DNA from 4 places in the Agrobacterium sp. 6Ca8 genome. Region 2 is predicted to be linked to each of the others. Evidence: predicted binding sites of a transcription regulator. Region 2 holds the regulator's gene; each other region holds the start of a gene.

The links. Region 2 encodes PhoB, which activates phosphate uptake and scavenging genes when phosphate is short. Its sites were predicted from a motif close to TGTCATNNANCTGTCAT; they were not measured.
Region 1: the regulator PhoB is predicted to act here: its motif matches at 2,065-2,081, upstream of phnC (phosphonate ABC transporter ATP-binding protein).
Region 3: the regulator PhoB is predicted to act here: its motif matches at 2,212-2,228, upstream of ACZ5A6_RS13465 (DUF1045 domain-containing protein).
Region 4: the regulator PhoB is predicted to act here: its motif matches at 2,107-2,123, upstream of ACZ5A6_RS06530 (UDP-2,3-diacylglucosamine diphosphatase).

The regions. Positions count from the first base shown of each region.
Region 1 covers NZ_AP026433.1:2,779,600-2,783,762, forward strand. The annotation lists gene phnE (phosphonate ABC transporter, permease protein PhnE) at 1-85, opposite strand, end outside; gene phnD (phosphonate ABC transporter substrate-binding protein) at 155-1,060, opposite strand; gene phnC (phosphonate ABC transporter ATP-binding protein) at 1,146-2,006, opposite strand; gene ACZ5A6_RS13490 (transferase hexapeptide repeat family protein) at 2,243-2,860, opposite strand; gene phnL (phosphonate C-P lyase system protein PhnL) at 2,857-3,564, opposite strand; gene phnK (phosphonate C-P lyase system protein PhnK) at 3,569-4,163, opposite strand, start outside.
Region 2 covers NZ_AP026433.1:103,514-107,676, forward strand. The annotation lists gene pstA (phosphate ABC transporter permease PstA) at 1-155, shown strand, start outside; gene pstB (phosphate ABC transporter ATP-binding protein PstB) at 170-985, shown strand; gene phoU (phosphate signaling complex protein PhoU) at 1,084-1,809, shown strand; gene phoB (phosphate regulon transcriptional regulator PhoB) at 1,841-2,524, shown strand; gene ACZ5A6_RS00505 (GcrA family cell cycle regulator) at 2,823-3,356, opposite strand; gene ACZ5A6_RS00510 (aspartate aminotransferase family protein) at 3,787-4,163, shown strand, end outside.
Region 3 covers NZ_AP026433.1:2,774,963-2,779,125, forward strand. The annotation lists gene phnN (phosphonate metabolism protein/1,5-bisphosphokinase (PRPP-forming) PhnN) at 1-292, opposite strand, end outside; gene ACZ5A6_RS13460 (alpha-D-ribose 1-methylphosphonate 5-triphosphate diphosphatase) at 289-1,425, opposite strand; gene ACZ5A6_RS13465 (DUF1045 domain-containing protein) at 1,422-2,120, opposite strand; gene phnE (phosphonate ABC transporter, permease protein PhnE) at 2,387-3,736, opposite strand; gene phnE (phosphonate ABC transporter, permease protein PhnE) at 3,736-4,163, opposite strand, start outside.
Region 4 covers NZ_AP026433.1:1,311,846-1,316,008, forward strand. The annotation lists gene dgcA (N-acetyl-D-Glu racemase DgcA) at 1-970, shown strand, start outside; gene ACZ5A6_RS06530 (UDP-2,3-diacylglucosamine diphosphatase) at 1,216-2,052, opposite strand; gene ACZ5A6_RS06535 (NADP-dependent malic enzyme) at 2,282-4,163, shown strand, end outside.

The sequences.
Region 1 (4,163 bases), 240 kb from region 2:
GCTGTTGATAATGACGCATCACCGTTCGGGACGATGCGCTCAATCCCTCGGGCGTGAGGGTACCATGTTGCAGTGTGGTCGCCATGCCGCTTTCCTTTATTGGCAAAAGCGGCGGTGCCGCAAGGCACCGCCGCTTCCGGATATGATCTGAGGATCAGCCGCCGATAACGGACTTACGAGCGTCGATGATCGTCTGGTAGAAAGCCGGGTCGACCTTGATGTAGGCAGTGTTCTTGCCCTGGGTGTAACCCTGGAAGCAGGCGAGATCCTTCTTCGGCAGTTCCATGAAGAAGTCTTCGACCTTCTGCTTCATGCTGTCACCGATCTTGTTCGCAACGAGAAGCGGACCGTTCGGGATCAGCGGGGACTTCCAGACCTGAACGATATCGTCCATGTCGAGGTTGCCCTTCTTGACCATCTGGTGAAGGTTGCCGCCGGAGTAGCCTTCTTCCCACTTGCCGACGCCCGAACCGAATGTCGTGCCGACGTCGAACTTTTTGTCGAGAACGGCGAGAACGAGGTTCTCATGGCCGCCGCCGAAGCCGGTTTCGGAGAAATATTCCTTGACCGGAACGCCGGTTTCCTTCGGGATCGATACGTTCGGGACGAGGAAGCCCGAGGTGGAGTCAGGGTCGGCGAAGCCGATCTTCTTGCCCTTGGCGTCAGCCAGAGACTTGATGCCGCTGTCCTTGCGGGCAACCATGATCGTGTAGTAGCCGCTGGAACCGTCAGAGCCGGTATAGGTCAGGATCGGATCGACGGCCTTGGGATCGGCAATGGCGATCTTGGCGTAGGAAGAAGCGCCCATGGATGCAATGTCGATGGTGCCGCCGAGCAGGCCCTGGATAACGCCGTTATAGTCCGGCGACGGGAAAACCTGAACTTCGGAAACGCCGGTTGCAGCCTTGAGGCCATCCGCAACGCACTTCGTGTTGCGGATCTGGTCGGCTTCATTTTCCGAACCGTCGAGGCCGATACGCAGGACCTTGACGTCCTGAGCCATGGCCGAACCGGCCAGAACGCCAAGGGCGACTGCCGAAAGAAGGATTTTCTTCAACATGGACTTTCTCCTGTTTCCCGGCGAGCCGGAGTTTGTTGTGAAGTATCGGCCCTTGACGCGGGCGCAAACGATGCTGAGCGGTTCCTCAGAGCCCGGCGAGAGCCAGCGGTTCGGGACCGGCAGATTGCTGAACCGGACGCGCGGCAAGCTGCGCGCCGGGAATATTGATGCTGGTCGAGGTCATGGTCTCGTCGATGCCGGCGCCGTGTGAATCCGTGCCGTAAATCTCGGTGACCGCCGCCGCCGTCAGTTCGGCGGGTGTTCCGTCGAAAACGACTCGACCCTGCGACATGCCGATAATGCGTTCGCAATAATTGCGCGCCGTATCCAGCGTATGCAGATTCGTTATGACGGTGATGCCTTCACGCTCGTTGATGTCGCGCAGGGCGTCCATGACGATCTTGGCGTTCAGGGGATCGAGAGAGGCGATCGGCTCGTCGGCGAGAACCATCTTCGGAGACTGCATTAGTGCCCGGGCGATAGCGACGCGCTGCTGCTGGCCGCCGGAAAGCGTGCCCGCCGCCTGCATGGCTACGTGCTCGATGCCGAGCCACTCGAGGGCGGCAATCGCCATCAGGCGCTCTTCATCCGTGAAGATGTTGAACAGGCTGAGCACGGTCGAACGGTGGTTCAGGCGGCCGAGCATGACATTGGTGAGCACGTCGAGACGCGGCACCAGATTGAACTGCTGGAAGATCATCGCGCAGTCGCGCTGCCAGTTGCGCAGGGCGGCACCCTTCAGCGAAGAGACTTCCGTGTCGTTGAAGTGAATGGAACCCGAGGAGGGATCGACGAGGCGGTTGATCATGCGCAGCAGCGTTGACTTTCCTGCGCCAGAACGTCCAATCACGCCAACCATCTGGCCTTGCGGAATTTCCACATTCACGGAATCGACCGCAGTGTGGTTGCCGAAACGGCGCGTGACTTGCTTCAGGTGAAAGCTCATTTCCCCGTCCAATCTTCTTCTGATGGGGTTCGACCTAACAGCGGTGCGTGAAGCGTGAATGTCAGTTTGATGAAGAAAATATTACAGAATGCGCAGATAAGGCGTGCGCGTGGTCGCCTGCGAACCTTTTAGTAGTCGTGCCACCGGATTGAGGCCGGCGGGTGTCTCGCAGACATTGTTAGGGAGACCCCGGAGCATGACCCCGGAATCTGCAGTTTCTTCGGTGTGGGGCGATTTTACCCGGCGTATTTCGCCACGAAATCCTCGGCGGCGAGGGTGCGGAAATCGTCCAGTGCGCCGCGCAGCGTTGCGTGGTCCCAGTCCCACCATTTGAGATCGTCCATGCGCTGGCCAAGGTCCGCCGGGAAGCGGTTCCTGATCAGCCGGGCGGGTACGCCGCCGACGATGGTATAGGGCGCAACGTCTTTCGACACGACCGCACCGGCCCCGATTACCGCACCGTTTCCGATTGTGACGCCAGGCAGGATGGTCGCGCCATGGCCGATCCAGACATCGTGGCCGATCACCACGCGCTTGGCGCGGCGGGCGGCGAAGAAGTCATTTTCATCATCGGCGTCGTCCCAATAATTGCGGGCACGGTAGGTGAAATGGTGAAGTGTGGCGCGCGACATCGGATGATTGGTCGCGTTGATGCGGACGGATGCGGCGATGTTGACGAATTTGCCGATGGTGGCGCACCAGATCGCACCGTCCTGCATGACATAGGAATAGTCGCCCATCTCCACTTCCTCGATGCGGCAGCGTTCCGAGATTTCGGTATAGCGGCCGATCGATGAATTGGTGACACGGGCACTTTCGTGGACAACAGGTTCGAGACCGACCTTCACACTCATGCCGCTGCCTTCCGGGGGGAGAATTGCGAGACATCCAGAACGCGATCGGCCACGGCTTCCCGCACTTCCTCGTCATGGAAAATACCGAGCAAGGCCGTCCCTTTGCGCTTCTTTTCCGCGATCATCTCCACGACCACCCGTCGGTTGGCGGCATCCAGGGATGCGGTCGGTTCATCGAGAAGCAGGATCGCGTGATCGGTGATGAAACCGCGTGCGATGTTGACGCGCTGCTGCTCGCCGCCGGAAAAGGTTGCTGGCGGCAGCGACCACAATTCCCGCGGCAGGTTGAGTTTCGAAAGCAGAACGGCTGCCTGCTCGCGGGCCTCTTCTGCGGCAACCTTGCGCGCAAAAAGCGGCTCGGCGACGACGTCGATCGCCGGAACGCGCGGCACGGTGCGCAGAAACTGGCTGACATACCCGATGGTGCGATGGCGAATCTCGAGGATGGTGCGCGGCGAGGCGCTGCCCATGTCGATGACCTGATCCTCGTGGCGGATGAGGATCTGGCCGCTGTCGATGGCATAATTGCCATAGAGCATTTTCAGGATCGAGCTTTTGCCGATGCCGGACGGGCCGCCGAGCACGACACATTCTCCGCCGGACACGGAGAAACTGACATCGCGGACAACAGGCAGTTCGATGCCATCGCGAAGATGCATGGTGAAGCTTTTAAAGACTTCCGAAACGATGAGGGGTGTCGGCATGGCGTCAAACCTGCAAAATGGAGGAAACAAGCAATTGCGTGTAGGGTTCGCGCGGATCATCCAGCACCCGGTCTGTCAGACCGTGTTCGATGACGTCACCACCCTTCATCACCATCATGCGATGGGAAAGCAGCCGCGCGACCGCCAGATCATGGGTGACGACGATAACGGCGAGGCCGAGATCGTTGACGAGACCACGCACGAGATCGAGCAGGCGTGCCTGCACCGAAACATCGAGGCCGCCGGTCGGTTCGTCCATGAAGACGAGGCGCGGTGAGGTCACCAGGTTGCGGGCAATCTGCAGACGCTGACGCATGCCGCCGGAAAAGGCGCGAGGCTGGTCGTCAATGCGGTCTGTGCCTATTTCCACCCGTTCCAGCCACTCGCTGGCTGATTGCCGGATATTGCCGTAATGCCGGTTACCGACAGCCATAAGCCGCTCGCCGACATTGGCGCCCGCCGAAACCGCCATGCGCAGTCCATCCGCTGGGTTCTGGTGCACGAAACCCCAGTCTGTCCGCATCAGGAAACGCCGTTCGGCCTCGCCCATATGATAGAGGTCTCGCACCGAGCCATCGCGCATGCGATATTCCACGCTG
Region 2 (4,163 bases):
CGGCCCTGCCGGTGCAGATTTACATGTGGGCGAACGAAGCTGAGCGTGCCTTTGTCGAACGGACATCTGGCGCTATCATCATCCTGCTTCTGTTCCTCATTCTCATGAATGTTGGCGCAATCCTGTTGCGTCGCCGCTTTGAGCGGCGCTGGTAGAGGGAGCTAGAGCAATGAACATGTTGTCGGAAGCAGCAGTTGAAAAGGCGCTGGACAAGAAAATGAATGAAGTCTCATACAAGATGATCGGCAAGGATGTTTCGGTTTATTACGGCGAAAAGCGCGCGCTTTACGACGTGAACCTCAATGTCCGCGAAAACACGGTGACTGCACTTATCGGCCCGTCCGGTTGCGGTAAATCCACTTTCCTGCGCACCTTGAACCGCATGAACGACACGATCGACGGTTGCCGGGTCACCGGCAAGATCACGCTCGATACCGACGATATCTACGATCAGCAGATCGACGTCGTGGAACTGCGTGCCCGCGTCGGCATGGTGTTCCAGAAGCCGAACCCGTTTCCGAAGACGATTTATGAGAACATCGCCTACGGCCCGCGTATCCACGGTCTCGCCCGCAACAAGGCGGATATGGACCAGATCGTCGAGCATAGCCTGCAGAAAGCGGGTCTCTGGAACGAGGTGAAGGATCGTTTGCTGGAATCCGGCACGGGCCTCTCCGGTGGCCAGCAGCAGCGTCTGTGCATCGCACGCGCGGTTGCCGTCAGCCCGGAAGTGATCCTGATGGACGAGCCGTGCTCGGCGCTGGATCCGATCGCGACTGCGAAGGTCGAGGAACTGATCCACGAACTGCGCACCAACTACACCATCGTCATCGTCACGCACTCCATGCAGCAGGCGGCGCGCGTTTCCCAGCGTACGGCCATGTTCCATCTTGGTCATCTTGTCGAAGAAAACGAAACCGACAAGATGTTCACCAATCCGGACGACCAGCGCACGCAGGACTACATCATGGGCCGCTTCGGCTGATCCCCGGCCGGTGCTTTATCGTAACCGTACAAGACTGGTGCCTCTGCCGTGCCCCGCTGTTGGGCACGCGCATGCAGGCCAAGCCGGAGGAATAGACCATGACACAGACAACGACCCATTCGCATATCCTGTCTGCCTATGACGACGAACTGAAGTTTCTGACGCGCCGCATCGCCGAAATGGGCGGTCTTGCCGAGCAGATGTGCGGTGACGCCGTGCGCGCACTCGTCAATTCCGATGCTGCGCTTGCGCAGAAAGTCATTTCGGACGATACCATTCTCGACCACGCTGAGCGCGAAATCGGCGACAAGGCGATCGTAACCATCGCCAAGCGTCAGCCGATGGCGGCAGACCTTCGCGAGATCATCGGCACCCTGCGTATCGCCGCCGATCTCGAACGCGTCGGCGATCTTGGCAAGAACACGGCCAAGCGCGTTATCGCTGTCGCCGGCACCGGCGTTCCGCGCAAGCTCGCCCGCGGCATCGAGCATCTGTCCGACCTGGCGCTGGTGCAGCTCAAGGAAGTCCTCGACGTCTATTCCACGCGTTCCGCCGAAAAGGCCAATGCGATCCGTGAACGCGACGAGGAAATCGATGCCATGTACACGTCGCTCTTCCGGGAGCTTCTGACCTACATGATGGAAGACCCGCGCAACATCACCACCTGCACGCATCTTCTGTTCTGCGCCAAGAACATCGAGCGTATCGGCGATCATGCGACGAATATCGCAGAGACGATCTATTACATGACCACCGGCAGCCAGCCGGAGGGCGAGCGTCCGAAGGACGACAGTTCCAACACGCTTGGTTCGGTGACCGAGTAACAGACAAGCAGAAGCTTGCGGAGTTCAGCATATGGTGCCCAAGATTGCAGTTGTGGAAGACGAGGAAGCGTTGAGCGTCCTGCTTCGTTACAATCTCGAGGCTGAGGGATACGACGTCGACACGATACCCCGTGGCGATGAGGCGGAAATCAGGCTGCAGGAGCGCATTCCGGATCTTCTTATCCTGGACTGGATGTTGCCCGGTGTCTCCGGTATCGAACTGTGCCGGCGCTTGAGAATGCGGCCGGAAACGGAACGCCTGCCCATCATCATGCTGACGGCGCGTGGCGAAGAGAGCGAACGGGTTCGCGGTCTCGCTACCGGCGCTGACGATTATGTCGTCAAGCCGTTCTCGACGCCGGAACTCATGGCCCGGGTCAAGGCCATGTTGCGCCGGGCCCGTCCGGAAGTTCTGTCGTCGGTGCTCAAATGCGGCGATATCGAACTGGACCGCGAGACCCATCGCGTTCACCGCAAAAGCCGCGAAGTGCGCCTCGGCCCGACGGAATTCCGCTTGCTGGAATTCCTGATGACGTCGCCGGGTCGGGTGTTTTCCCGCTCGCAATTGCTGGATGGCGTCTGGGGTCATGATATCTATGTCGACGAGCGCACTGTCGATGTGCATGTCGGACGTCTGCGCAAGGCCCTGAATTTCTCGCACATGCAGGATGTCATCCGCACGGTGCGTGGTGCGGGATATTCGATGGAAGCCTGAGCGAAGCGAAACCAGATAGTTTCGCTGGCGAAGTAATGCACCAAAAAATCAGGAAGCCCGAAATCTGAAACGGTTTCGGGCTTTTTCAATATGAATATCCGCCAAACTCGATGCCATTGTCCGTTTTGACCGTAGGAGATCGGCGGCGCGTTGAAATCCGGATTGAAGGGTCACGCCCAATGGTAAGGGGAAAGTGTGAGGCCTGCCATCAAGCCGCCCAGAAAGCGGCTTTATTTTTGTCAAAAAAAACGGGCCCGAAGGCCCGTAATTTTTGAGTGCTGAATGCGTGCCGCAACACTCAAGCCTTGCGGCGTTCGCTCACCGGCTGGTAGGCGAGTTTCGCATGGAACTTGCAATAGGGCGAAGATTCCAGCGCTTCACAACCGCAGAAATGGAAGTCGTCCTTCAGCGGATCGCCAACCGGCCATTTGCAGGTGCGCTCGGTCAGTTCCGTCAGCGTCAGGCGACGGGAAATCGGCGTGACAACGTTCTTGGAAGGAACGTAATCGAGAACCTGCGCGGTCTCGATATCGATCTCCTCGTGCAGCGCCGTTGCCGCGTTCGAACGGGTGAGGATGCGCGCCGGAGCCGCGTTGACGCGACCTGCGAAAGTCGTCGCACGCGGTGCAGGGGCAGCGGTACGCTTCGGCGCGGAGCGTGCCGAAGTCACTGGACCGCCAGCCTTGACGCGTCCCGGCAGATTGAGACGATGGACCTTGCCGATCACGGCATTACGGCTGACGCCGCCCAGCTGCGCTGCAATCTGGCTGGCGCTAAGGCCCTCGGACCACAATTTCTTGAGCTTTTCGACTCGTTCGTCTGTCCAGTTCATGCCGCTTCTCCGCTTGTCGCGTGTATTTTCGGCAGAATCCCTCTCCGTCTCGCGCGCATGCCGCAAGCGTGGTTTCCGCCTGATTTTCGGTGACTAGTTCCGCCGCAATGCAGTCTAGTAATTAGCGATTAACCTAGTGCCAGCCCGACTCCGTGGCAAGAGTCGCGGGAATCATCTGGAATCGATTTTCCGGTTTTCCCCAACTTGCTGGCGTATTGAGTCTGAAAGGCAACACCTTGGGGCTGGCCCGCCGCCGCATACTAGTGCTTGAGAAGCCCGGGAAACGCTGACTTTTGTTGACATCGGCAAACGAAGTGACAATAGTGCCCCTGCCGCCGCAAGGCGGCATTTTGATTTTCAGGCGAGGGATAACCCCGCAAGCCTATTGACAACAGTTTGACAGCGCATCTGCGCAAGGAGTGATACAGCCATGGCCGAAGCCGGCGCGCCATTGTTTGATACGTTTTCAAGAGCCCCCCTGCGCTTCGAGCGCGGCGAGGGTGTATGGCTGTTCACGGAAAGCGGCGAGCGATATCTGGATTTTGCGGCCGGTGTCGCTGTCAACTCGCTGGGCCACGCCCATCCTCACCTCGTTGATGCGATCAAGACGCAGGCCGAGAAGGTCTGGCACGTCTCGAACCTTTATGAAGTACCGGGACAGGAAAAACTCGCCAGGCGCCTGACGGAAGCGACTTTCGCGGACAAGGTATTCTTCACAAATTCAGGCGCGGAAGCCCTGGAATGCGCCATCAAGACCGCCCGCCGTTATCACTATACCAAGGGCCATCCGGAGAAGTTCCGCATCGT
Region 3 (4,163 bases), 240 kb from region 2:
TGCCATATTTCAGCCCGTGCGCCTGCCAGGAAACGGCAAAAGCACCTTCGTCTTCCAGCCGGTTGAACTCGTGCATGGAAACGGCATCGTGATTTTCGCCGCCGGCATCGCCGCTGCGGGTAATGACCCGGCGGGTGAAATGAAAGCCCGGCCGCCCGGACAGCTGCGCTGCCGCATAATCCATCAGCGTGTCCTTGCCGGCCCCACTCGGGCCGACAATTACGATCATGGTTCCGGGCACAGTACCCAGTGTCTGGCCGTCAAGCCGGCTATCCTGTCCGTTGCCGGTCATGCCACACGTTTGCCCTGACGCCAGACCGAGCGGGCGACGGGAACGCCGTCCTCGCGGTGAACTCGGACCAGATCGGCCCGCAATCCCGTTGCGATGCTGCCGCGATCGCGAAGGCCCACCGTTCGTGCCGGCGTGGAGGTGACCATGCGCAACGCTTCCGGCAGAGTGATGGCTTCCACCTGGTCGGCGAGCAGGAACGGCGCGTAAAGCAGGCTGAACGGCACATAGTCGGAAGAGAGAACATCCAGCACGCCAAGTTCGGCAAGATCACGCGCGGCGATGTTGCCGGAATGGGACTTGCCACGAACGATGTTCGGTGCGCCCATCAGCACGCTCATGCCGGCGCTGTGCGAAGCCTTTGCCGCCTCGACGCTGGTGGGGAACTCCGCGAGTTTCACGCCGTGTCCGATCGCTTCGCCCACATGCGCTTCTGTAGCGTCGTCATGGCTTGCAACAGTTATGCCGCGCTCGGCGCAGCGGGCCGCCAGGTAATCCCGGTGCTTGGCGGAAAACTCCGCCGATGCCGTCTGCCGGCGTCTGACGAACTCGGCGAAAGCCTCGTCGCTCAGTCCGCGCTTCTTCTGGTAATAGAAGATATATTGGTCCATCGACTGGAACTGGCGCTGCCCCGGGGAGTGGTCCATCATCGAAATCAGCCGCACACGCGGATCGGTCTCGAAATCTTCGAAATGCTCGAGCACATCGGCGGAGGCGACTTCACAGCGCAGGTGCAGCAGGTGATCTGCCCGCAGGCGGTTCTGATCGGCAGCGGTTTCAATGGCATCCGCCATTTCCCGCATCTCGCCCTTCTTGAACCCGCCATCTTCGTCGGAGCCGAGCCGCAGGCAGTCGAAAACAGTGGTAATGCCTGATGACGCGACCTGCGCATCGTGAGCCTGAATGGCGGCGATCTTATCCCAGATAACCCCGGGACGCGGCGAATAGTGCTGTTCCAGATGGTCGGTGTGCAGTTCCACCAGACCCGGGATGAGGAAATCGCCTTCGAGATCCTCACCGGTTTTGGAGGCGCCTTCGCTGATATCGGCAATCTTGCCGTCACGGATCAGAACGGATCCCAGAATAATATCGTCTTCCAGAACGATACGGGCGTTGGAAAGGGCATGCTCGGTCATGGGTCAGCATCTTTCTTTGGCGGCTGGCCAAGCGGGTGCCAGCGATGAACGGTAAATGGTGCGCCGCGCGTTTCCTCAACGAACAAAGCGAGGCCGGAAATGGTGAGAGGCCGGTCGACGAACTCGGAAAACTTGGTCGAAAGCACATCCTGGATAGCGGGCGCGTCGCTTTCGTCGATGCGGCCCGTCAGCGTCATATGAAAGCGGAAGTCGTCCATGACATACGGATAACCCCAGAGCGACAGATTTTGCCGCTGGCTTTCGGTCAGGTTTTGCGGGCGCCGGCGGGCAATGTCGGTCTCGGACAGGGGCGCGCGAAAACGGTCGAAATGGTCAACGATCTCAGCGGCAAAATCCTGCAGCGGCTGGTAGGTGCGATCCGGAACGAGCGCGAAAAACGGCCCGAGTGCACCGATGACAACACGCGGAATATCGAAGACGGACTGGCTGGCCGCAAACTGTTCGAGGGCGGCGACGAGATCCGCTTCGCTGTATTTTTCGGAAAGCTCGAAGGGGGCTTTCAGCGTCGCGTGGAAACCGTAACGGCGCGGCTCCTCGGTCATCTCCGCATAAGCGGCATGGTCATCATGCTGCGCGCCGGAAAAGGCATTGCGTCCCAGCCAGCGCGACGCCGCTTCAGTCAGTGGATGATCTTTAGCCGGAGAAAAATAGATGGCGTAGCGCACGGCAAGCACTCTTCGGTGTCATGGAAAACCTGGATGAAAAGCTATTTGGCGTGACTCGCCCGCTTCCCGCAAGGTCAGGAGTGCGAGGTAATCGCTTTCCGTGACAGAATGATGATGCCCCAGGAAAAAAAGCGCTTGAAACGCCGCGTGTCTCTCGAATGTCCGGAAGACGGATGCTGGCGCATTGAGGGGATGTATCTGACTTTGCAAAGAGGTTCCGGTTTTGCGCACGTCTCGGGAAGCGGGATAGCCAAACCCCGCTCCTGCTTTATGAATTAATGCTGGGTTTTCCCGATCAGGCGCGACCGCAGGGAATTCGAGATGTGGTCGAACAGGAAAACCACGAAGAGAATGAGCAGCACCATATAAGCGACCTTGTCCCAGTCGGCATTGGTACCCATCGCTTCCAGCAGTTTCAAACCGATGCCGCCAGCACCAACCGCACCGATGATCGTGGCTGAACGGGTGTTGCTTTCCCAGAAATAAAGCGACTGGGAAATGAAGACCGGCAGGACCTGCGGAAGCACGCCGAAACGATTGACGGCAATGGGGGAAGCGCCAACCGATTTGACGCCCTCGCGCTGCTTGTCGTCAACATTCTCCAGCGCCTCGGCATAGACCTTGCCGAGCGCGCCGGTATCGGTGAAAAAGATCGCGGCAATGCCGGGGATCGGCCCCGGACCGAAGCTGCGGGTGAAAAACAGCGCCCAGATCAGCATGTCGATCGAGCGCAGGAAGTCGAACAGACGCTTCATGCCCCAGTTGGCGGCCCTGTTGGCGGTGATATTGCGTGCGGCGAGAAAAGCGAGCGGCAGGGCAACGAGCGTGCCGAACAGCGTGCCCACAAAGGCCATCACCAGCGTCTGCATCAGCTTGGAAAGAATATCGGCGTGCTGCCAGACACCATTGTCGAGGAAATCATCGACCATGTGGCTTATGTTTGAGCGCGTGGGATCGAGCCTTTCCCCCCACAGCGCCAGTGCGGCAAGGTCGCCGTAGCTCTTGCCCCAGAATTCCGATTTGGTATCGAACAGGAAGTTCGCCCACCCGAGGAACCGCCGCTGCACGTAAACCTGGCTGGTGCGGATTTCCGCCTGTCCGGCAAAACCGTAGTGCACGAGAACCTTGTTGCCGTCCTGCGTGATCTCTTGCGGCAGGACCTCAGGCGCCAGAGCCTTGTCGCCATTGATGATGACGGGATAGTTCTTGCCGTCCACATAGACGTCCACCCGGGTCGGCGTTACGTCCAGACGGTTTTGCGTACCCGCATAAACGACGCTGTAGCCACCATCCGGCAAGGGTTGCAGCCAGTCGATCGGCGCATCGGCGGGATATTGCATCCGGCTTGACCACTGCGGGTTCACCTTGCCGTCTTCGAAACGAAGGCGTGGCTGGGCCCGCCAGGAATACCAGTCCTGAATGTAGCTCGAAGCGCGATCCCATCGGCCCTGCATGAAAGCGGGGCCGACATTGAAGAAGAAAAAGCAGGCGGTGAGATAGACGAGGACGGCGACAATACCGGTCAGCAAGCCGTATCGCTGCATGAATCCGCGATTGAAAATTGCGGGATGTGCGGCCGTCAGCCTCTCGCGGTCTGCGGTATTGAGAATGAAGCTGGACGACATCAGGCCGCTCCCCGTCCGAATTCGAAGGATTGATGGCCGATCAGCCTGCGGCGCAACCAGCTTGAAAACTGGTCTACGGCGATGATGGTGATCAGCAGCAGGATGATGATGGCATAGGTCTTGGAGGCGTGATCGTTACCGATCGACAGCCGGAAGACCTCGCCAATGCCGCCACCACCAACGGCGCCGATGATGGTCGAGGCGCGTACGTTGATTTCGGCACGCAGCAATGCATAGGACACGAAATTGGGCAGGACCTGCGGCACGATGGCAAAGCGCACTCGCTCCAGCCAGTTGGCACCCGCGGCACGCAGCCCTTCATCCGCCTTCATGTCGGCATTTTCCACGACTTCGAAGAATAGCTTCCCCAGAGCCCCGATGGTGTGCACGGAAATCGCGATGATCGCCGCGATCGGCCCGATCGATA
Region 4 (4,163 bases), 1.2 Mb from region 2:
TCAAGCCACAACAGAACGTTTCGCCGTTGCTGGCAGCTTCACTATTTCACGCGGCACTCGCACACATGCGGATGTCGTAACGTGCACCATCCGCGATGGTTCCTTTACCGGCAGAGGTGAATGTGTGCCCTACCCGCGTTATGGTGAAAGCATCGAAGGCGTTATCGCCGATATCGAAGCGATGGCTGAGCAGATTGCCGGCGGCCTGACACGGCATGAATTGCAGCAGGTGATGAAACCCGGCGCCGCCCGCAATGCAGTGGATTGCGCACTATGGGACCTCGAAGCCAAGATGAGTGGCAAAAGTGCTGCCGAACATAGTCTCGGACACGCGGCAAAACCGCTCCTTACCGCCTATACCATCTCGCTTGCCGATCCCGAGACCATGGCGGCGAAAACGGCGGAAAACGCTGGCCGCCCGCTGCTGAAGATCAAGACAGGAACGGCGGATGACGAGGCGCGCCTGCGGGCCGTGCGCACCGCAGCACCTGACGCGCGCATCATCATCGACGCCAATGAGGGCTGGAACGACGATAATATCGAATATTATCTGAAACTCGCAGCGGAACTGAACATCGCGCTCATCGAACAGCCGCTTCCCGCCGGCAAGGACGCCATCCTGGCCCGCATCGACCACCCGGTCCCCATCTGCGCCGATGAAAGCGTGCATTCCACCAAGGACCTCGCAGACCTGCGCGACCGTTACGATGCGATCAACATCAAGCTGGACAAGACTGGCGGTCTCACGGAAGCACTTGTCATGAAGGCAGAGGCGGAGCGGCTAGGCTTCATCATCATGGTCGGCTGCATGCTCGGCACCTCGCTCGGCATGGCTCCCGCCGTTCTGGCCGCTCAGGGAGCCGCCTTCTCCGATCTCGACGGCCCGCTGATTCTCAGGCAGGACCGGCAGCCGGGCCTCGTTTACGAGGGTTCGCTGGTTTATCCGCCGCAGCCGGAGTTGTGGGGATAAGAGCCCTCGTTCGGGTTTCGTGTGAAAGCACTACGCCGCACATCGCAATAGTCTTTGCAGTATCACGTAAACTGTATGACCAGCCTTGCCTCACACTCGGCGTCTTCCTCGGGCTTGTCCCGAGGATCTATCCACGTCGCGCGAAATCAATCGGTTGCAGATCCTTGGGACAAGCCCAAGGATGACTACAGAGAGCTGAACCATCCCGCGCTTAGGGATCGCCCTGCCTGTTGAACAAACCCCAATCAGGCCGCGTGCTTGCCAATCAGACCTGGAATATCCACCGGCTCCATCTCGTCCGATGTCTGCGAAGGGACATCGCTCGTCTGCATCCAGGTGATCAGCTCGAAAGTGCCATCGGCATTTTCGGCAATCGCTGTGCAGCTTTCCACCCAGTCGCCGGTGTTGATGTAGCGGATGCCGTCCATGTCTTCCATCACGGCGTGGTGGATATGGCCACAGATCACACCATCCACATTGTTGCGGCGCGCCTCGTCGGCCACTACGCGCTGGAACTCGCCGATGAAGTTGACGGCGTGTTTGACCTGCAATTTCGCCCAGGCCGAGAACGACCAGTAAGGCAGACCGATGCGGCGGCGCACCGCAGCAAGGACGATGTTGATCGCAATCGCCGCGTCGTAGGCCCAGTCACCGAGATAGGCGAGCAGGCGGGCATTGCGCACCACCACATCGAACTCGTCGCCATGGATGATGAGGTATTTCTTGCCGTCTGCCGCCTCGTGGATCATGCGCTCGGCCACTTCGATACCGCCGAAATGCATGCCCGGAAACTCGCGCAGAAATTCATCGTGGTTGCCGGGAATGTAAACGATGCGCGTTCCCTTGCGGGCCTTGCGCAACAACTTCTGCACCACGTCGTTGCAGCCCTGCGGCCAGTACCAGCTGCGGCGCAGGCGCCAGCCGTCGATGATGTCACCGACCAGGATGATCGTATCGGCCTCGTGATGTTTCAGGAAGTCGAGCAAAAAATCCGTCTTGGCCGCCTTGGAACCGAGATGGACATCCGAAATGAAAAGCGTTCTGAACTGTCTGGTTTCAATTTGACCGGCCACGGATTTAATCCCCTTGTTCGGTTGCGTCCCTGCGGCTTTCTTCCCTCTCAGAACCAGACTCGTGTTGCAGCAACATGACAATGGCCGGTTTTTGTATGGAATATGACTGATGGCATCACGAAAACGCGAATAAGCCATGCCCGCATTTGCATAAGGGGGCGGCAAATAACGGCTGTACCACGGGAAAGTTTGTTGTATTCAGAGGGCCGGAATTGAACCAGACATGACGGTGGAAGACATGACCTCTCACGATAAGAACAACACGCCCGCCAACACGGCAAAGGCCGACATCGAGGAACAGGCGCTCTTTTTCCACCGCTACCCGCGCCCCGGCAAGCTGGAAATCCAGGCCACCAAGCCCCTTGGCAACCAGCGCGATCTGGCGCTTGCCTACTCGCCGGGTGTCGCCGCCCCCTGCCTCGCCATCCATGAAAATCCGGAAATGGCAGCGGAATATACCGCCCGCGCCAATCTCGTTGCAGTGATTTCCAACGGTACGGCAGTGCTTGGCCTTGGAAATATCGGCCCGCTTGCGTCCAAGCCTGTTATGGAGGGCAAGGCCGTCCTCTTCAAGAAATTCGCCGGCATCGACGTTTTCGATATCGAGATCGATGCGCCCGGCATCAACGACATGGTCTCCACCATCGCAGCGCTGGAACCCACCTTCGGCGGCATCAACCTTGAAGACATCAAGGCGCCCGAATGTTTCGAGGTGGAGCGCCAGCTGCGCGAGAAGATGAACATCCCCGTCTTCCACGACGATCAGCACGGCACGGCGATCATCGTCGCCGCCGCCGTCACCAACGCGCTGGAACTGGCTGGAAAATCGCTTTCGAGCGTCAAGATCGTTGCGTCAGGCGCCGGTGCGGCAGCCCTTGCCTGCCTCAATCTGCTTGTCGCCATGGGCGCAAAGAAAGAAAACATCTGGGTCCACGATATCGAGGGCCTCGTTTATGACGGCCGCAACTCGCTGATGGACGAGTGGAAGGAAGTCTACGCGCAAAAGACCGACAAGCGGGTTCTGGCCGACTCGATCGACGGGGCGGATGTCTTCCTCGGTCTTTCGGCGGCAGGCGTGCTGAAGCCGGAACTTCTGGAGCGCATGGCGGAAAATCCGCTGATCCTGGCACTTGCCAACCCCAATCCGGAAATCATGCCGGAAGTGGCCCGTGCTGCCCGCCCGGATGCGATGATCTGCACCGGCCGTTCGGACTTCCCGAACCAGGTCAACAACGTGCTGTGCTTCCCCTATATCTTCCGCGGCGCGCTGGATTGCGGCGCAACCACGATCAACGAGGAAATGAAGATGGCCGCCGTGCAGGCCATCGCCGAGCTTGCCCGCGAGGAGGTCTCGGAAGTCGCCGCCAAGGCCTATAGCGGCGAAACGCCGATCTTCGGCCCGAACTACCTCATTCCCTCGCCTTTCGATCCGCGCCTCATCCTGCGCATCGCGCCGGCCGTTGCCCGTGCTGCCGCCGCAAGCGGTGTCGCCGCCCGGCCAATCAGCGATTTCGAAGCCTATCTCGACCAGCTGAACCGCTTCGTCTGGCGTTCCGGCTTCATCATGAAACCGGTCTTCAACGCCGCCAAGGTTGCCGAAAAGAAGCGCATCATCTTTGCTGAAGGCGAAGACGAGCGCGTGCTGCGCGCCGCACAGGTGCTTCTGGAAGAAGGCACCGGCATCCCGATCCTCATCGGTCGCCCGCAGATCATCGAAACGCGCCTGAAGCGCTTCGGCCTGCGTATCCGCCCGAATACCGATTTTGCGGTGGTCAATCCCGAAGACGATCCGCGTTACCGCGACTACGTCGATGATTATTTCGCCCTGGTCGGCCGCGCTGGCATCAACCCGGAGGCGGCCCGCACCATCGTGCGCACCAACTCCACGGTCATCGGCGCGCTGTCGGTGAAGCGTGGTGAGGCGGATGCGCTGATCTGCGGTCTGGAAGGCCGTTACGACCGGCACCTGCGCGACGTGAACCAGATCATCGGCAAGCAGGAAAGCGTTCGCTCTTTCGCAGGCCTCAGCCTGCTCATCACCCAGCAGGGCGCGCTGTTCCTCACCGACACCTTCGTCAACAACGATCCGACCTCCGAAGAAGTGGCTGAAATGGCCATTC